DNA from 4 places in the Thalassotalea castellviae genome. Region 2 is predicted to be linked to each of the others. Evidence: predicted binding sites of a transcription regulator. Region 2 holds the regulator's gene; each other region holds the start of a gene.
The links. The regulator sigma-54, encoded in region 2, starts transcription at its own class of promoters, with help from an activator protein. The targets are predictions, from matches to a motif close to GTTGGCACGNNNNTNGNNT.
Positions count from the first base shown of each region.

Region 1 (5,872 bases), on a different contig from region 2:
ACATTATTGATGGCTCGAACTAAGGTATCTAAGGTAATCCCAGGGTCAAAAACAAACATGCGATTATCCGTCTTATCAACGTCAACAATAGATTGCGTTGTAACTACGGTATCCCCTTCAGCAAAAGCATCAGGTTGGGTAACATCTTGTGCCTCATTTATTGTCACTGTGATGCCACCATGGGTAATTGCCGCGGGTAACAATCGAACATCAGAGCCAATAACTATGGTGCCCGTTCTAGAATTAACAATGACTTTTGCCGCAGGTGTGTCTGGCTCAAATTCTAAATTTTCTAACACGGCAAGAAAGCTAACACGTTGGCTGGCATCTCTTGGTGCTGATACTTGAACTGAGGTAGCATCAATGGCTCTGGCAATAAAAGAAGATGGATCATTAGGGTTAGCAAACTCGCGATTGATCGCTTTTTCTAAATTTTTAGCCGTACTGAAATCAGAATTTCTCAAGTTAAAGGTAATATGATCTCCTGTGGCAAAGGGAGACAACACTTCACGTTCTACAATGGCTCCATTGGCAATACGTCCAACCGTTGGCGTATTAACGATAACTTTCGAGCCATCTAATCCTTCCGCGCCTAAACCACTAACCACTAAACTCCCTTGAGCCACGGCGTAAGCATTACCATCTATTCCCATTAAGATGGTTTGTAATAAGGTGCCGCCACGTAAACTTTTCGCACTCCCCATGGAAGAAACAGTAATATCAATGGTTTGTCCCGGTTTAGCAAAAGCAGGTAACTCAGCATGTACGGCAACCGCAGCAACGTTTTTAATTTTAGGCTTTAAACTAGCTGGCATAGTAATGCCGAAATTACTTAACATCGTTTTAAAACTTTGTTCTGTAAAAGGGCTTTGCTCCCCCGTACCAGGCAGACCAACCACCAAACCGTAACCGACTAGCTGGTTCGATCTTACGCCGGCAACATCAGTTAAGTCTTTTACCCGTTGAGCATTTGACGACTGACTAGCAAAAGTAAGCGCTAATAACATTACTATTTGAATAACAACTTTCATATTCATTTCCACCTATATATGGCAATTATAAGGGCCACCAAGAACTACTAAAAAACTTAGATAACCAGCCTTGTTCTTGTACTTCCGCAAAGGCACCTGTACCAGCATATTGAATGCGAGCATTGGCAACTTTCGATGAAACAATGGTATTACTTGAACTAATATCTTGTGCGCGAATAATGCCTGTTAAGCGAATATATTCATCGCCATTATTTAATGACATCCATTTTTCACCCCGGATCATTAAATTGCCGTTAGGTAACACTCTTAATACGTGAACCGAAATATTACCGCTTAAGCTATTGCCTTGGTTTGACTTTGAATCGCCTTTAAAATCAGAGGTTTGATTTAAGCCAAATTGAATCGCATCATCTTTAAAGGTAATCGGAGAAGCTCCCAAACCGGTTATCGGATCCAGTACGGCACTATTTTCTTTTTTCAGCTCAGTTTTGGCATTTTTTTGAGCTTGCGTACTCTCACTTAAAATTACCGAAATAATATCGCCTACGCGGTGCGCTTTTGAGTCTGAATAAATATTATTGACATAATTAGCTTGGAATAAAGAGCCTGTAGGTACAATTGGCGATTCTTGCATTTCAGGTAAGATCGGCGCAAAATCAGGATCATCAGGTAAAGTTTTCACCTGTTCAATACTGGCACAGCCAGATAACGTCATCCATGAACATAATATTATCGTTACAATTTTCATATGACGCTCCCTATTGGTTATAACTGTTGATTGATATAGCTAAGCATTTGATCAACCGCGGAAATGACCTTTGAGTTCATTTCGTAAACCCGTTGACTCTCAATTAAATTGACCAGCTCTTCTGTCGTATTGACATTGGAGGTTTCAAGTGCTCCTTGTAAAATCATGCCGAAGCCCTCTAAACCGGGAACACCTTCTTGTGGCGCACCACTTACCGAGGTTTCCACAAATAAATTTTGTCCGATGGGCTCTAATCCCGTTGGATTAACAAAGTTAACTGTGTTTAATTGTCCAACGACAGCGGGCTCAGCTTGACCTTGTAAGGTCACCGACACTTCGCCATCTTGAGAAACAATAATACTAATAGCATCAGGCGGTATCGTGACTTGTGGTTGCACTAAATAACCAGCACCAGGCGTTACCATATTGCCTTCTTCATCCATAGTAAATTGGCCATTCCTTGAATAAGACAACGAGCCATCAGGCATTTGTACTTGGAAAAAACCTTCCCCTTGAATCATTAAATCCAACGCATTATCCGTTGAAATCATATCTCCTTGGGTATGAATTTTTTGCGTGGCGACAACTTTTGAACCAGCCCCTAACATTAAGCCGGAGGGCATTTCGGTGTCTTGAGCAGAACGACCACCAGGTTGATTAATCGTTTGATAAAGCAAATCTTCAAAGACTGCTCGACTCTTTTTAAAGCCAACCGTACTCGCGTTTGCTAAGTTGTTTGAAATAACGGCAATATCTTTCGTTTGCGCGTCTAAGCCTGTTTTACTGATCCACAATGCTGGGTTCATAAATCACCTCAATAATTAGTTTAGAAAGCACGCAATAGCGATGCACTAGCTGAATCAATTTCTTCAGCGGTTTTCATTAATTTCAAATGCATTTCAAATTGACGTTGAATGGAAATCATGTCTGTCATTTCGCTGACAGGATTGACATTACTCGATTCCAACATGCCACTTTGAACGGTTATACTGATATCGGCATCTTCATTAGTACCGTTACCCCCTCGAAATAAACCATCGTTACCACGCACTAACGTACGAGTTTCAGGGTTAACAAGTTTAATTTTACCGACTTCTTCTTGAATGGTCGTAGGGGCACCAGCTGGCTGAACCATGATAGTGCCATCTTTAGTGATCTGAATATTATTAACCGGTAAAGGTAAAGACACAGGTCCGGCATCGCCAATCACCAAATCACCATTTGGAGTTTGTAAAAAACCTTCTTCGGTTAATGTTAAATGACCGTCACGTGTATAGGCTTCGGTACCGTCCTTTGCTTGAACGGCAATCATGCCATGCCCTTGAATCGCAATATCTAAATCTCGGCCTGTGGTTAAAAGTGCGCCACTGTCAAAGTTTTGGCTAGCTTTTTCTGTCATAGCAAAAACACGGGTTGGTAAACCTTCACCAAAAGCCTGCATTGAGCGAGCCTGTGCTAAGTCAGCTTTAAATCCCGTGGTCTTAGCATTGGCTAAGTTATTGGCATTTATCGCTAAAGCTCTCATATTTTGCTTGGCGCCACTCATGGCAATGTAAAGCATCTTATCCATCATGAACCCAGATTTATTAAGTATTACGTAGATAAATGCAAAGAAAGTGCCAACTAAAGAAGTTAATTTTGAGGGGGAAAACTTATGACTTATCGTGTCGTATTTGGTGATGATAGCAATAAAAAAGCCCTTAAATAATCTACATTACTTAAGGGCTTTTCCTAAGAGGGTCGATTAACGAATCTGTAAAATCGTTTGGTTCAATTGATTATCAACTTCTAACGAACGAGAGTTTGCTTGGAAGTTTCGTTGCGCTGAAATCAAATCAATCAACTCACTAGTTAAGTTGACGTTAGATGACTCTAGAGCAGAAGCATTAATAGTACCGTATGTACCTGCCCCTGCTTCACCTGCTAAACCTTCACCAGAGAGAATACTTTCTTTCCAGTTGGTATTCCCCACTTGCGTTAATCCTTGGTTATTTGCAAAATTTACTAATGCTACGCGAGAGAGCGGTTGCGAAGTACCATTACTATAGGTCGCCATAACTAAGCCATCAGGGCCAATATCAAGCCCGGTTAAACGTCCAACCGGTAAACCATCTTGCTCAAGTGACGTCACTTCAAAATTTGAAGCAAACTGCGTAGGTTCATTAGGGTTTGCGCCAGCGGTATCAAGGTTAAAGTCGATAACTATTTGCTGAGTGTCATCAGAGCCGTTAGTCAAAATACCAGCACCTAATGCCGCCGTTTGAAATCCTGCAGCAGGTACTTGTGAGAAAAAGTCACCACCAGGGCTAAAGTTTAATCGTGCGCCATCGAAACCATTTATATCAATACCTGTTGCCGCATTAGCCGGATCAACTAAATCAACCCGTTGATTATCAACCGCAGCAGTAACTAACCAAGGGTTAGAGGCCGGAGGACCAGCAACGGGTGCTTCTTTAATAAAGTAATATGTCATGATATGACTATCACCTAACGAATCAAATACCGTTACCGAAGTAGAATGGTTAAACGTTAATGGGTCAGTTAAATCGAAATTGCCTGGAGAACCAGTGATCACAGCATCACCTGCAGGTAAATTCATTCTTACGTCTACTTCACTAGTTTGAGCAGGCGCACCAGATGCTGTTGGAATTCTAATTGGCTCAGAAGTACTTAAACTAACCGAAGATGAACTACCATCAGGGTTTACTGGAAACCCTAATAAATGCTCACCCGCAGAGTTAACAATAAAGTTATCGTTATTTAACTTGAATTGGCCTGCACGCGTATAAGAAAACTCTAAACTATCGATATCAGGAACAACAGCAAAAAAACCATTACCTGTAATTGCAAGGTCTAGTGCATTATTTGTAAATTGAATACTACCTTGACTAAATTGTTGAGCAACATCTGATGTTAACACACCATCACCAACTTTTGTTTTGCCGGCAGCAAGTAATGACGCAGCATACACATCAACAAATTCAGCACGAGATTCTTTAAAACCTACGGTACTCACGTTTGCAATATTGTTGGATGTTACATCCAAATCTTTTTGAGCAGCGTTTAAACCACTTAGTGCTATATTAAATGACATAACTATACCTCATTGTAAACAATTGTTTTTTAACCTAAATAGGCTATAAAATTCGATTTAACTTTCTGAAACTTCAACAACATCTATTAATGCCATTGAACTACCACCATTTAGATTTAATACTATATTTCCGCCAGCTCCAGCTAGTGTGACACTATCTACTTTACGATAAGTCATGGCCTGAATTTCAGAAGCTTGGCCATCAACTAAACCTGCAATTCTAAATCGATAAGCACCTTCTGCGGCAGGCTCACCAGCTGAAGTCATACCATTCCAAGTAAAGCCAAATTCTCCTGACTCAACATTACCAACAGGAACAGTTTGAATAATTTCACCGGCTGCATTTTCCACATAAATATTAACGTTACTTGCCGGTTGATCAGTCACTAGCTTACCTTTCACCTCTTCACCTGTAGACATACCAAAGACATTGTCATCAACTAAAACACTTCTTCCTACTAGTGATGAAGCTTGTAATGCTTGGCTTGAAGACATAGATGTAGCGAAATTTGTAAACTGCTCATTTAACTGCGAAACACCATCAGTGGTTGAAAAAGCCGTCATTTGAGAGATCATTTCATTATTATCAGTAGGATTAGTTGGGTCCTGATGCGCAAGCTCTTGCGTGAGCAACGCGAAAAAATCTTCTTGCGTCAACATACCTTGATTGCCGTCAGAAACCTTAACTTCTTCCTTCTGCCATCGCATTCCTTCTAAAGGACTACCACCTGTAACCGATTCCATAATTACTCCTAACTAAGTATTATTTCTGACCTAACAACAAGGTTTTATTCAGCATGTTTTTTGCTGATTCAGCCAGTTGAATATTAGTTTGATATGAACGAGAGGCAGATATCATATTCGTCATCTCTTCAATCACATTAACATTAGGCTTATATATATAACCTTCCGAGTCTGCCATTGGATGCTCTGGTGAGTACTCAACATTTAACGGTTTGTTACTTTCAACAATACCAAGTACCTTAACTCCAACAGACTGATCTTGACCAGCGGCAGCTTTTTGCATCTCAGCGGCAA
Region 1 covers NZ_JAVRIF010000002.1:212,991-218,862, forward strand. Annotated here, with positions in the region: gene RM573_RS04655 (flagellar basal body P-ring protein FlgI) at 1-1,007, opposite strand, end outside; gene flgH (flagellar basal body L-ring protein FlgH) at 1,057-1,740, opposite strand; gene flgG (flagellar basal-body rod protein FlgG) at 1,758-2,546, opposite strand; gene flgF (flagellar basal-body rod protein FlgF) at 2,567-3,310, opposite strand; gene flgE (flagellar hook protein FlgE) at 3,485-4,834, opposite strand; gene RM573_RS04680 (flagellar hook assembly protein FlgD) at 4,892-5,578, opposite strand; gene flgC (flagellar basal body rod protein FlgC) at 5,598-5,872, opposite strand, start outside.
Region 1: flgF (flagellar basal-body rod protein FlgF) is a predicted target of sigma-54. The motif match lies at 3,346-3,364, and genes of this name have one in related genera.

Region 2 (5,872 bases):
TTCAACCTATTAAAAACTAGTTGTTTGGCTTTAGGGGTAACCTTAAGTCTTTCATATAGTGTTATAGCAGCAAAAGTTGATTTGAATGAAGAAATCAAAATTGATGCTTCTAGACAAGCAGCTGATCTCAAAAATAAAATATTTAGTTACATTGATAATGTCATTATTACCCAAGGCTCTTTAACAATAAAAGCAGACCTAGTGCAAGTTGTGACAGAAGCCACGAGTAACGAAAAAACATATATTGCCAAAGGGCAACCAGCAACGTTCGAACAAATATTGGAAGACGGAACGCCTATTTATCTGCAAGCAAATGAAATTAAATATCAACCTGAAAAAAATACGGTGATGATTTCAGGAAATGCTGAACTTCGTCAAGAAGGCAGCAAAGTCAGTGGCACCACTATCAGTTATAATTTTTTGACCGAACAAGTACAGGCAAGCAGTGACGACAATGCTAGAGTACAAACGGTATTACAACCGAAAAACCTTGAGAAAAAAAAGTTAGATAAAAAATCGTTGGATAATAAAAATAAATGACCACTGCCACCTTAATTGCCAATAATTTGGCAAAAGCCTACAAAGGCCGAAAAGTCGTAAAGAACGTTGGTATGAAAGTGCAAGAAGGCCAAGTTGTCGGATTGCTCGGTCCAAATGGTGCCGGTAAAACAACTTCGTTTTATATGATAGTTGGTTTAGTCAATAGTGATAGCGGTTCAATCATCTTAAATGATGAAGATATTACTTTACTCCCTATGCATGAAAGAGCCCGAAAAGGTATCGGATACCTTCCACAGGAAGCTTCCATTTTCCGTAAGCTAACGGTTTATGAAAATATTATGGCGATTTTGCAAACCCGTAAAGATTTAGATGATATCAGTAGAGAAGAAAAGCTTGAGCATCTCGTTGAAGAATTTAATATAGGTCATATCAAAGATAATTTAGGCATGAGCTTATCCGGTGGCGAACGACGCCGAGTTGAAATTGCGAGAGCACTAGCGGCAGAGCCCAAATTTATCTTACTTGATGAGCCTTTTGCTGGCGTTGATCCAATTTCAGTAGGTGATATAAAAAAAATTATCCTACACTTAAAACAACGTGGCATTGGAATTTTAATCACAGATCACAATGTTCGTGAAACATTAGACGTTTGTGAGCATGCATATATTGTTAGTCACGGTGAATTAATCGCGGAAGGCAATGCAGATCAAATTCTTGCGAATCAACAAGTAAGAGATGTATACCTTGGTGAGCAATTCACGCTATAGTTACACAAAGCTTTGATAAAAAGTAAAAATCAATATGAAGCTAGAAAATAGGAAAATAATACGATAAATGCGCCCTAGTCTGCAGCTCCGAATAGGACAACAACTCACCATGACTCCACAATTGCAACAAGCGATTAAGCTTTTGCAATTGTCGACGTTGGATCTTCAGCAAGAAATCCAAGAAGCTCTTGAAAGTAATCCATTATTAGAAGTAGATGAATCAACCCCAAGTGACAATGATGCGCAATCGGATAACTTAGAAGAAGCATTTTCTGCTGGTGTAACAGAACAAAACACTAAAACATCCGACGGCAGTGAAGATTCAGCTCCTACTATCGATGAAATTAGTACAACGGAAGCTATGGATAAATCTGAGATCCCTGAAGAGCTCAACATAGACACTACCTGGGAAGAAAGCTACAGTGCTGGCGTTTCAAATACCGGTGCCAGTGCACCTGCTTCAGAAGATTATACTTATCAGGGCGAAACAACGGACTCCATTCAAGACCATTTACGCTGGCAAATGGAGTTAACGCCATTTTCAGAAACGGACCTTGCCATCGCGACGGCTATTATTGATGCCATCGATGATGCTGGCTATTTAAGAGTCAGTGTTGAAGAAATTCTTGAAGCGATGGGCAATGAAGAAGTTGAACTTGATGAAGTTGAAGCCGTACTTAAACGTATTAATATGTTTGATCCTGTTGGCGTTGGGGCTCGCTCTATCTCAGAATGTTTAACCATTCAATTAAATCAATTTGATAAAGAAACGCCTTGGTTAAAAGAAAGTAAGCTGATCATTAATGAATATATCGACTTATTAGGTAACCGAGATTATCGCCAAATCATGCGGAAAACGCGTTTAAAAGAAGATCAACTACGCGAAGTGATCAAGCTAATTCAATCGCTGGATCCAAGACCAGGTGATAGTGTCATTAAAGGTGATGATCAATATGTCATCCCTGATGTTTCGGTCGAAAAGAAAAATGGTCGTTGGATGGTTGAATTAAACCCAGATACAGCACCACGACTATCGGTTAATCAGCAATATGCCTCCATGGCACGAAATATGAAATCATCGACAGACAGTCAGTTTATACGTTCAAACCTACAAGAAGCTAAATGGTTTATTAAAAGCTTAGAAAGCCGAAATGATACATTGTTAAAAGTCTCTAACTGCATTGTACAACGCCAACAAGGCTTCTTTGAACACGGGCCAGAAGCAATGCGACCTATGGTACTCAATGATATTGCAGAAGCGGTAGATATGCATGAGTCCACTATTTCCCGTGTTACGACCCAAAAATATATGCATACACCTAGAGGAATCTTTGAATTAAAATATTTCTTCTCTAGCCACGTAAGCACAGAAAATGGTGGAGAATGTTCATCCACCGCAATTCGAGCTTTAATTAAAAAGTTGGTCGCTGCAGAAATTCCAGCCAAACCATTAAGTGATAGTAAAATGGCGGAATTACTTGCAGAACAAGGCATTAATGTCGCCAGAAGAACCATTGCCAAGTATCGAGAATCATTGTCAATTCCTCCTTCTAACCAACGAAAAAGTCTACTTTAACAACTAAATAAGGATCTAAGCTTATGCAAATTAATCTTGCTGGTCATCATGTTGAAATTACTGAAGCTTTACGTGAAAGTGTCAATACAAAATTTGCCAAGTTAGAACGACATTTTGATCATATAAATAATGTTCATGTGGTATTGACGGTAGAAAAGCTGAATCAAATTGCGGAAGCAACAGCCCACCTTAACGGAACAGAAATACACGCAAAAGCCGAAAATGCCGATATGTATGCTTCAATCGATGCTTTAGTTAATAAACTCGATAAACAAGTTTTAAAGTACAAAGGCAAAATCAACCAACATTAATCCATCGTCTATTTCAACACGAGCATTATGAAATTAACTGAACTTATTAACGAGAACTGCACCTTGTGTGCAGTTCATGCTACTAGCAAAAAGCGTATTTTAGAATTATTATGTGAAAAAGCTGCCGAGTCTTATACTGATTTTAACACTTATTCACTGCTTGAAAGTCTAATGGCACGTGAAAAAATGGGTTCAACTGGGATAGGTAATGGTATCGCGATCCCACACGGTAGATTAACTGATGGGGGTAAAGTCGTTGTCGTGATTGCCACAACAGAGTCTCCAATTGATTTTGATGCGATAGATAATAGACCCGTCGATATTTTTATTGCTTTATTCGTACCCGAAGAAAATTGTCAACAACATTTATCCACGCTACAAAGCATTGCACAAATTTTTAGTGATAAACAAACTTGCAAACTGGTCCGAAAATGTCACTCGAGTTCAGAGCTTTTCAATTTATTGAAAAATAATAACTAAACCTTAGTACCAAGGATTTCGACAATGAAACTCATCATCGTTAGTGGCCGTTCAGGATCAGGAAAAAGTGTCGCATTAAGAGTGCTGGAAGATTTAGGTTATTATTGTGTTGATAATATCCCTGTCAATCTTTTACCAGCTTTAACACATACGGTGATTAATGATTATGAAACCGTAGCGGTTAGCTTAGATGTTCGTAATTTACCGGCAGATCCTAATGATATTTCTGAAATTATCAATTACTTACCCAGTGCGGTAGATCTAAATATTGTTTATTTAGATGCGGATGATAACGACTTAATTAAACGTTTTAGCGAAACACGCCGCTTGCATCCATTGATCAAACAGAATATTGCGCTTGATCAAGCGATATCACTTGAGAAAAAACTGTTAGAGCCTATTTCAAGCCGTGCAAATTTATACATCAACACCAGTCAACTTACCCCTCATCAATTAGCGGATTTGATCAGAGAGCGAATTCTCGGTAAAACAACTGGCACTATGGTTGTGGTCTTTGAATCTTTTGGCTTTAAACATGGCGTCCCTCAAGATGCTGATTATGTTTTTGATGCTCGATTTTTACCAAATCCATTTTGGGAAAAAGATCTCAAACCATATACGGGACTAGATCAACCCGTACAAGATTTTCTCGCTAGCCAACCTATTGTCACTAAATTTATCTGGCAAATTAATAGTTTTATGATGACTTGGCTACCACATTTAGAACGTAATAATAGAAGTTATATAACCATAGCCATTGGTTGTACCGGCGGTAAACATCGTTCCGTTTATATTGCGGAATTACTCGCAAATAATTTAAGAAAAGAGCGTAAAGATGTGCAAGCGCGCCATCGAGATCTTGACGTAGCCAGTACTTAACCTTATGACTATTAAACTAAATAAAACCTTATTAATTACTAATAAATTAGGGCTGCATGCAAGAGCCGCAACTAAATTGGCGCAGTTAAGTCAAAAGTTCAATGCCAAAGTTACAATTGAACTTGAAAGCAAACAAGCCGATGCCAGCAGTATTATGGGGCTTATGTTATTAGCCGGCGGCCAAGGGAAAGAAGTGACGATTCATACTGAAGGGCTAGAAGCACAAGATGCCCTTGATAATGTCTGCCAGCTTTTTTCCGATAAATTCGATGAAGACGAATAATAACCTCAAGATCCCTTTCACAAAGCTGTAAAATTTCGTGGATATAATAAGAAAAAAGCTGCTAAAACCAGTCAGTTGAGATAAACTTATAGCAACTGGGCAACCAATAATTATGTTATGTATAACAAATTCTGCCCGCTATAACTCGTAATTAATTACCATTTTCGTTTTTTAACGGCACAGGAAAACTTTATGCCGGAAACTTCAGAACAAGAAGACAACCAACAAAGATTACTGCAAGTGAACAAAGCACTTGGTAGTGGTATGTTTGTCTATGTCCGCAAGCTATTACAAAATATGCCTGCCTACGATCTTGCTTTGATTTTACAATCCTCTCCCAGTAAAAGCCGTACCGTGTTATGGCAACTTATCGATCACGACCATCACGGTGAAGTGCTCGAAGAATTAAACGAAGAAGTTCGAAAAGGCATCTTGAAAAAAATGCGTCCAGAAAAACTCGCAGAAGTTGCTGAGGGTATGGACGTTGATGATCTTGCTGAGGTATTACGAACACTGCCAGATAGTGTTTACCGTGAAGTATTAAGTTCAATGGATTCACAAGACAGAAGTCGTGTTGAAGCGGCGCTTTCTTTTGATGAAGATACCGCTGGCGGTATCATGAATACCGATACTATCACTATACGCCCTGATGTTACTGTTGATGTAGTGTTACGTTATTTACGTCTTAAAGGCGAATTACCAGAAGCGACAGACTCTTTTTATGTCGTTGATAGAAAAGATCACTTTATTGGAGCGGTGTCACTTTCGCATATTGTCACAGCAAAACCAGAAGTCGTGATCTCTAAACTCATTAATGATGAAATTACCGCGCTAAATGCCGATATGCCTGAACGCGAAGTCGCTCAATTGTTTGAGCGTTATGATTGGTTTTCAGCACCGGTTGTTGACGATGAAGGCCGCTTGTTGGGCCGTATCACCATAGATGATGTTGTTGATATTATTCGTGAGGAAGCTGAGCACTCCATGATGAGTATGGCGGGTTTAGACGATGAAGCTGATACATTCGCACCCGTTTTTAAAAGTACTCAACAACGTTCTGTTTGGTTAGGCGTTA
Region 2 covers NZ_JAVRIF010000003.1:42,924-48,795, reverse strand. Annotated here, with positions in the region: gene lptA (lipopolysaccharide transport periplasmic protein LptA) at 1-540, shown strand, start outside; gene lptC (LPS export ABC transporter periplasmic protein LptC) at 1-20, shown strand, start outside; gene lptB (LPS export ABC transporter ATP-binding protein) at 537-1,268, shown strand; gene RM573_RS06550 (RNA polymerase factor sigma-54) at 1,336-2,844, shown strand; gene hpf (ribosome hibernation promoting factor) at 2,868-3,155, shown strand; gene ptsN (PTS IIA-like nitrogen regulatory protein PtsN) at 3,183-3,635, shown strand; gene rapZ (RNase adapter RapZ) at 3,660-4,514, shown strand; gene RM573_RS06530 (HPr family phosphocarrier protein) at 4,519-4,797, shown strand; gene mgtE (magnesium transporter) at 4,990-5,872, shown strand, end outside.

Region 3 (5,872 bases), on a different contig from region 2:
TAACACTATCACCGTAAGTAATTAAAATGACGTCTTTTTCTGACCAGTGATTAGTAAAGGGTTCAGCAATCGTAAAATCACTTTTTAACCGCATTATGGCGATTAATGAACGTGCAATATCATCAAACGATTGCTCTAGTGTTATATCTTTATAAATAAAACTAAGCTGCTGACTTAATTTTTGTTCAAGAGAATTAACCGGCTCTTGCATCATCAATATTTTCCTTTTACTTCATACATTTTTCATGGTTAAAGAGTTGTTTGGCCAAATTCTTGATTGTCTAACTCAACCGCTTCTTTAAGTTGCGATAAGATATCCGGTATTGCACTTACTACGCGGTTCCATGATGGAATAAAAGGTGTTTCCATTGGCTGTTCTAGGAAAGTGTTTCCTGCTGTAAGTATATTTTCAGCAAACATTTCTACCGCTTTTTCTTCGGTATGAATGTCGAGATTCAGCCCATTCATCATGGCATCGTTACGATAGGTTTCTACATAATCTAAGGCAATACGGAAGTAGGTCGCTTTTAATGTTCTAAATTTTTCCGGGGTAAATGTTTCGCCTTGTGTGGCAAGTTTACGAATGAATGCTTTACTGATATCAATCGACATTTTTGATAAACCACCTGCGGTATTATCTAACGATAGATCTTGATGTTTATGATCGTACGTTGAAGCTATGTCTACTTGGCATAACCTGTTTGGCGAGTAATTACGATACATCTCAGATAATACACCGATCTCTAATCCCCAATCACTAGGGATACGAATATCGCTTAATACATCACGTCTAAATGAAAATTCGCCTGCTAGTGGGTATAAAAAGCTGTCCATGTATTCAAGGTAGTCACAATGGCCAACCGTTTTCTTAAGTGCTTTAATTAACGGAGTCACTAGTAATCGTGAAACACGGCCATTAATTTTTCCGCCGGCGACACGGGCATAAAACCCTTTTGAAAACTCATAATTAAACATAGGGTTAGCAACAGGATATAACAATCTATCAAGCAACTCTCGTTCATACGTTAAAATATCACAATCATGTAAGGCGATAGATTCTGCTTTGCCCGAAGCTAAAATATACCCCATGCAGTACCAGACGTTTCTGCCTTTTCCTAACTCTTTAGGTGCTAAGCCCAAGGCTTGTAATTTTTTATCAATCGCTTGTAGTCTAGGGCCATCATTCCATAAAACACGATGATGTTGTGGTAATTGACCAAAAAAGGATAATGCGTGTTTGTATTGAGCAAGATCTGCTCGGTCTAAACCTATTACGATTTCAGATAAGTATTTGACTTCTTTTATTTTATTAATAATGTCCGGTAAGGCTTTACCTTCTAATTCAGAAAATAACGAAGGTAAAATTAGCCCTAAAGAACGCGTTTTGGAAAAGGTTAATAATTCCTCGGCCATGTCTGCCGGTTCGCGTTGTGCTAAGTTATGTAATGTGGTTACCGTACCGTTTTGATAGAAATCAGCCATGGTTTACCCCTTTTTGGGAAGTTGAGAATTTGAAGATGAAAATAACAGTGCTTGTATTGCTTCGGCCCAGCCTGATGGCCCACACAACTCTGTTTGAATGGTGTGCCTATTTTGTCGATACAAGGTTGGAAAATCATGTACCGGAGATCGAATTTGAACCGCGACTTCTGCTGCCTCTAACATCGCAATATCATTTTCACCATCTCCTAAGGCAATGGTATAAATATTTTCTTGATTATAATGTTCACGATATTGTTCGGTTAACCAAATCAGTGCTTGTCCCTTATCGCAATAGCCACTTAAATGTAAAAATCGGCCACCTTGAACGACGTTGGCGCCATAATCGACTAACTGTTCAATAAATAGTTGTTTACTTTTTTCGTCTCCTAACCAATGAATGGGTTCGCCATATTGACGTTGTTTTGCTTGCGCGGCTTTGTCTGCTGAAAGCCCTGTTAACTTTGTTAATTGCTCAACTGTTAACGTTGAAAAGCCTTGATATAAGTGTTTAAAATCCCCACAAACGGTGTCAAGTAACTCTAACCAATACTTTCTTGATGAAGCAAAAGACTTAACCCAGTAATTGTCAACGCTTGAGGTGTCAGCAGGTTGTGTCGAAAAAGTTGTTTTAGGGATAAAAACAGCCGCGCCATTTTCTATAATAAACGGTGTATCTAGCGCTAATTCAGCTTGTATATTGGCTAATTCAGCTCTCGTTTTACTCGTGTTTAGAATAATAGGGATATCCGCTTTTTTTAGTTTGAAGATAGTGTCGTAGGCATCATTTGCTTGATACGTGTAGTGGTCAAGCAAAGTGCCGTCTAAATCGCTAAATATCAATACTTTCTCAGTGCGCATTGTTACTCCTTAAGACTCAATTGACGAATGTGTCGGTTGTTCTCTAGGTAAAAAATGGCATCGGCTGATTTAGATATTGTATTGCACGCTTGTACACTTAGCCTTTGAAAATATTGAGTAAAATTTAATATCTCTGCGGGAGACATGATTTTTGAATCGGTTAAATTTTCATTTCTCGCTTTTAGTTTTTCTTCTTGTTCTAATCGCCATTTGTATACGCAGTCAAATGAAGGTGCTTGTAAAGATACCCAAAAATCCATTTTTTCATACAAAGGTTCATAGGTGGTTTTGAGTTGTTGATTGACATAAGTTCGCCAAATGCCATGAGTATCATGTTGTAATTCAAGTTCATTGATTGGCGATTTTAATTGTTCATCGGTTTGAGGTTCTACGCCCCAACACCAACCTTCTAGCAAAATAATATCAACCGGTTTGTCGACACGTTGCCAATTTTCTTCTGGATAAGGTTCGTCTGTTGCTTTGTTAAATCGAGGAATTTTAAAGCCCGTTTTTTTCTCACTTAAGTGACTTAATACTTGCTTTAATGCCGTAATATCATGAGTTGCGGGTACGCCGCGTGTTTCTAATAAAGGATGAACTTTGTCTGCAAGGTCTTTGCGCTCTTGACGAGTTAAATAAAAGTCATCTAACGACATCACAATAACATTTAGTTGATAGGTGCTTGTTAAGTATTCTGCAATGTAATCGGTAAACGTTGATTTGCCACTACCTTGGCAGCCATTAATACCAACAAAAAAAGCCCCTTCATTTGCTTTAAATTGCTTAAAAACACGATCCGCGAGTGGTTGGTAATATTCTTCAACCGTTTGTTCAAATTCTACGGGTAAACGGTGTTGCTTTATAAAAGTCTTTAGCATAATTCTCACATCAACAAGTATGATTTAGTTAGATGATTTCAACTATTGTGCCATTTTGACCATTAGCTAGATTTAAGCTTTATCTTGTTGTATTCATTGATATAAAATATATTTATGGTTGGAAGTGTGATGCTTGTTGTTTTAATAACGTTTGCACGATTTATTTATTGTTGCACTAATTTGGTGCGTACCAGTTAGCTAGGGTGCCTCATCAAAACTCAATCAAGCTTAAGGCTGATGAGCAAGATTGCCATAACCGCAAAGTGTCATTTAAAGTTATGGCTAATCGTTGAAAGTTAAACGGTTGATTCGTTGCTAAAGCCTTAGGTCGGATATTGATCAAATTGTGCCGCCGCTTGGCCCGATTCAAACCAAACGGGTTTTTCTTCACAAAAGATATTTGCTTGAGGGGTGATTTTAGGATCACCTTCTAAATAGCCCGCAGGGATCACCAACATACTACCGTCTCGACTTAAATAAGGTACTTGTGAGCCACATTCGGTACAAAAACTGTTACTAAACCGAATGGCATTGGGGAGATCGAATCGTTTGATCAAGGCTTGACCTTGATGCCATTCAATTTTATCAGGTGCAGTAAAGATTAGTGACGCAAAGGCCGAGCCTGTTTTCTTTTGGCAGCGATCACAATAGCATTGATAGAATTTTTGAAAAGGGCCTTCAACTGTACTTTTAACTTTACCGCATAAACAGCTACCTGAAATTTTATTACTCATTTTGATACCTTTTGGCTAATACAAATAAAATGTTTTTAATGATAGTTCTATATAAGTTGATATCACTGGTCACGTCAATCTATTTAAATTTCAAAAGTGCCTTGTAAACTCTGACAAAGAACCTGTAGCAAGATATTCAGATATCGGTATGATATTTAGCAATATTTATGATTCTAATCCTTATGAACTTATTTAACTTCAAATCGATGGCGGTTATTCAACGGCTATTTTTACTGCGCAGCTTAGCGATTATTATTCAAGTAACAACCGTGCTGATTGTTTATTATGTGATGTCATTGCAAATATCACTGATATCATTATTGGGTGTTATTGGTATTGAAAGCCTTTTTCATTTAATTAGTATCTATGTTTTTAGAAATCGGCCGGCGGGTAATTGGGCAATTGTTTGTCAATTATTGGCGGATATCTTTTTTCTTAGTATTTTACTTTCCTTGAGCGGTGGGGCAACTAATGCATTTGTCTCATTATTATTATTGCCAATTATTATCGCTGCGGTCAGTTTGCCTTCTCGTTATTTGTCTATCATTTCACTTTCTGCCATCAGCTCATACAGTCTTTTATTATTCAGAATGCCTGAGCACGCCATGCATCAAATGGACATGAGTAATCATTTTTTTGCGATGTGGGCTAACTTTTTATTATCTGTTGTCGTTGTGACTATTGTCGTGGGAACTATGGCTCGAATTATTACTAATAGAGAGCAAGCCATCGCTAAACAAAGGGAAGAACAACTAAAAAGTGAGCAATTACTTTCGTTAGGTGTTGCATCAGCTCAAGTCACTCACCAATTAGCAACGCCATTGGCCAATATTCAGTTATTGTATGATGAGTTATTAGAAGATCACCCAGAACATCTTGCTGTACAATCGATGCATCATCCTTTGGAGCAGTGCCGTGAGCAATTAGGGTATTTTCGAAGCCTTGCCGCCTCGATTCGCGAAGAGAGTACCGAAATAATTAGTGTTGTTGAATTACTTCGTCAATTAAATGATAGTTTACACTTACATTTTCCTGAGCAAATGGTTGATATTATTCAAACTGAAGAGATAAATGCATCTGTCCAATCTGATGATATGTTGATCGCTGCTTTATTGAATTTAATTCAAAATGCTATTCGTGCGAATAAAGAACACAATGAAAGCAAAATAACCGTAACGATTTATACCAGTGAAAACACGTTGAATATAGAGATCAGAGATTTTGGAGCTGGAATTGAAGCAAACCTCAATAATGATCAAAAAGATTTATTAGGTGAAAAGTTGGTAGAAAGTAGTCATGGTTTTGGCATGGCAGTATTATTATCTAATACGACAATCAACCGTTTAAAAGGCAGCTTGAAATTAGCCAACCATCCAGTAAAAGGCTGTGTTGCCCATGTGAAGTTAGCGTTAGTTTTGCCAGAAAATTAACGGTCATAAAATGAAGATAATCAATGAAATTATTAATTATAGAAGATGATGAAGCGTTTGCTGCAACGCTATTAAGGCGATTAACAAAACAAGGCTTTGAGTGTCAAATGACTCATCAAGCAGATGAAGCGTTACATGTTTGTCATTTATTTCGTCCAGAATATTTAATTTTAGATATGAAGCTTGCTAAAGAAAACGGATTATTATTGATTAAGCCAATTCGGGCATTATTGCCTAATATTCGTATCGTTTTATTAACTGGATTTGCTAGCATCGCCACGGCTGTAGAAGCGATACAAATGGGCGCTGATGATTATTTAGCAAAACCTGTAGACACTAAAATGCTATTAAAAGCATTAAAGGGTAAAGGAGCAAGCGAAGCAAATACCCTTGATTCTTCAAAAATTGAAAATAAACCAATGTCGCCTGAGCGCTTGGAGTGGGAACACATTAACCAAGTCTTAAGCAGTAATAACGGGAATGTCTCTGA
Region 3 covers NZ_JAVRIF010000010.1:135,659-141,530, reverse strand. Annotated here, with positions in the region: gene RM573_RS15640 (sugar phosphorylase) at 1-211, opposite strand, end outside; gene RM573_RS15635 (glycosyltransferase family protein) at 250-1,482, opposite strand; gene RM573_RS15630 (HAD-IIB family hydrolase) at 1,486-2,340, opposite strand; gene RM573_RS15625 (kinase) at 2,343-3,218, opposite strand; gene RM573_RS15620 (GFA family protein) at 3,542-3,952, opposite strand; gene RM573_RS15615 (sensor histidine kinase) at 4,120-5,382, shown strand; gene RM573_RS15610 (response regulator transcription factor) at 5,406-5,872, shown strand, end outside.
Region 3: RM573_RS15625 (kinase) is a predicted target of sigma-54. The motif match lies at 3,255-3,273, and genes of this name have one in related genera.

Region 4 (5,872 bases), on a different contig from region 2:
TTTATTGAAAGTTTCGATATCACCAGCAGCCATAATGTTTAATAAACCATCTTTAGCGTGTGCAGGAGTGCGACCTAGTGGCGCATCAATCATGCCAGCACCTTTTTTAGCAAGGTCAGCACCAATTTTACGGGTAGACGCGGGAATAGACGTACCAAAATCAATTAAGGTTTTACCTTCAGACATACCGGCTAAAATACCATCTTCTGCATAGACAACTGATTCAACAACAGCGGATGTCGTTAGCGCTAGCATTACGATATCGCTCTTCTCAGCAAGCTCTTTACCAGAAGATACTTCTGTAGCATTACCGCGAGCAAGCACCTTTGCAACAGCATCTTTATTTAGATCCATTACGTTTACGTTAAATCCACGCGTTTGAAGATTCTCAACCATGTTACCGCCCATAAGACCAAGGCCGATGAAACCTATTGTAGGTTTTGTCATGTTTAACTCCTAAATATTTGCTGTTTGTTTATCTGAGTATGAGAAATGCTCACTTTATTAATTAAGGCTTTTTACAAATCAAAACAATTACTTAATTAATACTCAGATCAATGTCTAATAATAATAATCAGAACATTAATTTTTTATGAAGCAGTTTTAAAAACCATGCCATTAAAATGATAACGACTACTCTTGTGAAACTACTTCTCTAAATTCTAAATTATGCTGAGTTTGATATTGCTGATTAAGTTGTTATCAAACTGCCGAAACAATACTAACCAATGCAAAGAGTTATTGTCAACCAATTTTATAAATATTACTTACCAAAATAACGAATAATTTAAAACCACCTTTTAGAAGGTTTAATTGCATGACAAAATTAACATTTCATTAAGAAAGAAAAACATTAGAAGGCTCCTCGACTAATAGGCTTCTTTGACTAGCCAATGTAAAAGTCGATTTTTTATTCAGAGCTTTTATGGCTCAATCAGCACAGAAGATAAGTAACCTGTTAACTTAGCCCTACTCGATTGCTACATTAGCCGTTAATTAAATATCCGCTTGATTCAAGTTTATTAGACTCTTCTACGGCTAATGCTAAGTGTTTAATATGCAATTTCTTCAATTTGTAACGGTTAAATGCAAACAAACCTTTGCTGGTACGCAACACTAAATTGGTAAGAACCTCTATTTTACCACAGAGCATTTTCTATTTTATTTCGTTAACTTTATTACTAAACAATGAAAAATGGGTTTTGGTGTTTAAAAAAAGTAGGTCTACACTTGAAATATCAGTGTTCAGAAAAGAAAATGACTATTTATTCTTTATTTAAAATCTTACTCGTCACTTTATTTTGCCTAATACAAATTGGCTTACCGATAAAAGTTTATGCAACCGATACGGTTAGATTTTTAAAACCTTTAAAAGGCCATGAAAAAAGAACGTTACATAAAGATGAAGTCATCTTGCGTGCACTACAAATAACAGAGCCTGAATTTGGCGACTATCAATTTGAAACTTTACAAGTTGATATAACCCCTGATCGTGCGCGGCAGTATATTCAAGAAGGTAAAATTCTCAACACATTCATTAATCCTAGTAATTCAAAATGGGATGAATACGCAATTCCGATAAAGATACCACTACGTCTTGGTTTAATTAGTTACCGATTACTTTTAGTGAATAAAGATAAACTTTCTGTATTTAAAGAGGTAAAAACGTTTGCGCAATTAAGTCAGCTAACAGCGGGGTTACAATCAAGTTGGGTGACGACTGAAATTTTTACTGAACTTGAAATGAATTTAGTTAAGTCACATACATTTGAAGGGTTATTTTTAATGTTAAATAAGCAGCGGTTTGACTACTTACCACGCGCTATTTACGAAGTATTTGATGAATTAGACATTCGCAAAGGACATTTAACCAATGTCGTGATTGAGCCTAACATCGCCCTCTACTTGCCTATGGTGACTTATGTTTACGTGTCTAAAACTGAGCCCCGTTTAGCAAAACGGTTAAAAATAGGCTTAGAGAAATTGTTAGTCAGTGGTGAATTAAAAACCATCTTAGATAAATATTATCAAGAAGATATTAAACGAGCGGATTTGAAAAATCGCACTATTATTGAAATCCCCAATCCAAACTTTACCGATAAGGCGGTGCTTAAGGAAAACTTATATTGGTATAAAAATTACTTGTAAAACATTAACGGTAATGAATACCTTTGGAAAAATTGGCGACAAACTAAATTATACGATTGCGGTTTGTTATTGATGAGCAAGATTTTTATTGGCAAAGAAAAGCAAAGTATTGAACAATTCCCCCTTACCAACACTAAATATTTAATTCAGTTGAAATAAAAAACACTAGGTTTAAAACTAGTGTTTTTTAGCTTGTTGAATTTAAATAAAGCCAGTTATTGTTTAATTTTGCGCGAGGCTAAACCTATCAATCCTAATGCAAAGATCGCGATAGTTGAAGGCTCTGGTACTTCAACACCTTGGATAATATCAATACTTGATGAGGCCAACAGTGTAGAACCGTCAAATGCTGAAAGTTTAATGGTGTATACGCCAATATCAGTATTATTATAAATTAAAGGTCCGTCAAAAAACTCCATGTTCCAAGAGTTTTGTTGTGATGCTCCTGAGTTAGCATTATCGTTGGGGCTGTTAATTGGATCAAAAGATAAAAAGTTGGTTGACGCTGAAGGATCAAAATCAATCTCCATTAAATAACTCAACTCTCCAAACTCAAATTGAGTGCCTGAAATGTCGATACTCCAATCCCAACTCCAAATGGAAGTGGTCGAGGCATTTGGAGCCCAGCCAAAACCAGACGGCGGTGCTATATTAGCAAAAGAGTATGTCCCATCCCCGTTACTATTATATATAGGCTGAGGATTATTATTTTCATCAAAACGTAATTTTCCACGAATACCTATTTCAATACCGTTATTTGTGTCAACAGTAAAACTGCCATTTTGGTTACCAGAGCCAAAGTGAACACCATTGACTAAATTTTGATCATAAAGTAAGCCAGCATTAGCTGCTCCACTTAATATCATCACCGTGCCTGCTATTGCTGAATTTATAAAATTAAATTTCATTTATTTCCCCTCATTTTCTCCCTTTATAAACAACAAACTAGAGAGTCACTTTAAATAATTACTTTGATTTTTTGTACTTTAATACAAAGAATATACCAAAAAGCAAATATATATAATTTACAATAACTTAAAAGTTAGGTGGAATGCACAAAGACAGATACTGTAAAATTAATCGACACTAGGTGAATTAATTATCTGATTAATCAATGAATTTAAGTAGATATTGTGAAAGCGTGAGAAGTGAGAAAACTTGATGAACATCGCCGTTACTTGTGAAGAAAAGTGAATACTAACTTCTCTTCTACACAAGTAACTTTAAATTGATTGATAAGTAATAAGTGTCAATCTAATTTAACATGGCTAATTGATTATGCTGCACTTGTTCACGCTTAACATATTTATACCATTGGCTGGCCATTTTTGCTGAACTGGTAATTTGTTCCGCTTCTTTTAGCGCCGCTAACGATTGTTCAAACTGTGCTAAATTAAAATAACTCATTCCTATAATAAGATGCATATCTCCGACTCGATCAATACCGCCTTTTGTCAGGGCACTATCGGCTGATTTGATCGCTAAATGCCAATTTTCAAGGTTTAGATACGCTTGCGCCAGTTGAGCGTCAAACTTACCGGTTTCATTAATTTCACCGGCCTTAATTAAGGCAGGAATCGCTTTTCTATCATTTTTAGCGGCTAAATACGCTTGCGCTAACATTTCATAATGACGTTCATTCGCAACAATTCGACCATCAGCAATGGTTTCTTCTAACAAGGTTGCTGCTTTGTAAGGAATGCCATTGAAACGGTAGAGTTGCGCTAACGTGACAATATCTTGTGCTTTTGTGATATATCCTGCCTGCCATGCAGTTTCCATAGCTGCTAATTGTTTAGCTTCTTGACCGATTTCACCATACATGCCACTCAGTTGTAACCAATATTCAGGTTTTTCATAATACTTAACTAATGACTCAAGTACTTCTGTCACCTTCTTAGGCTGTTTTAACTCATAATAATTCGCACGCTGAAGAATTAGCCAATTTTCTTTAGGTAGCTTATTTTTTGACTTAGCTTCATCGATCGCTTTGTTTATTGACGCAAGTGATGGCGCAAACTGCTTGTCTTGATAATAAACTTGAGCAAACAAGATATGTTGATCTGCCGTTAATTCTTTGGTGTTCACCTGTTGCCACTGCTTAAGGTAAGTCAATGTTTCACGGTATTTTTGCTGCTGCATTGATAACTGCGCTAATGAGTATAATGTTGATAGTCTTAATGGCTCGGGGATCGCAACTTCAGCAATCACTTTCTCAAAACTGTCAATGGCAGCATCTAAATCTTCATTGCCGTAATGCATAAAACCATAGAAATTCCATAACATGGCTTTTTCATAGCTATTTAAGCTGTCAATACGGTTTTCTACTTCACCAAGTACTTCTAAACCTGCTTGCTTTCCTTCTTCATCTGCCAACTTTTGCGCTCTGGCAAGTTGCGCATATACGCGATTACGCATCGCCGGAACTTTTACCGATTGCTTAACAGGCTCAGCGGCATAACTTGCTGAAATATTGTTATCTGTCACTGGTAATAGGTACAAGCTTCCCAGAGCTAACATTGAAATATATAAATTTTTCATTCGTTTTCCTCCGTTTATTTTTATTTAGCCATCAATTTCAAAAGAAATTTTATTTTGTACACCGGCTACTTCAGTTGGCGTACCATCAACAACACGTGGCTTATATTTAAATTTAAGTGCAGCATCAAGCGCCGCTCTGTCAAAAACCCCTTCAGGTTGTGCTTCAATGACGATAGGATCTCGAACTGAGCCATTTTTTGTCACGGTAAATTCAACAATGACATACCCCTCTAAGCCTCGTGATTGAGCACGTCGAGGATATATAGGCGCAACTTTTACTATCGGTAAATAATCGCCATCACTACTACCTAAACTAATTCCACCCGTTAATCCTGACGCAGTATCAACTTGTGCGGTAAAGTTGGTGCTCACGGCATTGACATTAGGATTAGCTTGCTGCATTTGCGGTTGTTGCATTTGCGGCGGTGGTTGTTTGGGTTGCGGTGGCTTTTGTGGTTTACGATCTTTTTTCACGATCGACTCTTCTTTTTTCAGACGAATAAAATCTAGCACGTTGCCACGTGGAGCTTCAGTAAGCACATCATTGCCACCAGCAATCAGTGCTTGCATACTCCACAGCAAGGCAAACGTAACTGCAATAGATAACGCGAAGCTAATGCCATATCGCCCGATATTATTTAAGCGAATATTGTTTAAGTTAGTATTCATCGGTTTTGTTAAACCTCTTGTGCGGCAATAGAAACGTCAAATACACCGGCCGCTCTTGCTGAGTCCATCACTTTAATCAAGATATCGGTCGTGGCTTTTTGATCCGCTTGAATCACTACCGTACCTTGTGGGTTTTCTGCTTTTAATCGCTCGATATTAGCTTGTACAGCACGTACATCGACTTTTCGCTTATTGATCCAAATATCGCCTTTATCACTAATGGCAACTAATATATTTGCTCGTTCTTTCTTAACAGCAGTCGCCGCTTCTGGGCGATTCACTTCAATACCGGCTTCTTTGACAAAAGACGCGGTCACAATAAAAAAGATCAATAAGATGAAAACAACATCCAACATCGGCGTCATATTTATTTCTTCAGCTTCTTCTTGCTCTTGTAACACTTTTGATAATTGAGAACGCATGTTCTTAATCCTTACACTTTGTTAACTATTTTTATTAATGGCTCTTCTACTTTGACTAACTTGCTAATTAGTGAGCCATTGGCAATGAGTCT
Region 4 covers NZ_JAVRIF010000002.1:297,440-303,311, forward strand. Annotated here, with positions in the region: gene RM573_RS05055 (NAD(P)-dependent oxidoreductase) at 1-447, opposite strand, end outside; gene RM573_RS05060 (hypothetical protein) at 1,258-2,148, shown strand; gene RM573_RS05065 (PEP-CTERM sorting domain-containing protein) at 2,364-3,056, opposite strand; gene RM573_RS05070 (tetratricopeptide repeat protein) at 3,403-4,689, opposite strand; gene RM573_RS05075 (energy transducer TonB) at 4,714-5,358, opposite strand; gene RM573_RS05080 (ExbD/TolR family protein) at 5,367-5,780, opposite strand; gene RM573_RS05085 (MotA/TolQ/ExbB proton channel family protein) at 5,848-5,872, opposite strand, start outside.
Region 4: RM573_RS05065 (PEP-CTERM sorting domain-containing protein) is a predicted target of sigma-54. The motif match lies at 3,138-3,156, and genes of this name have one in related genera.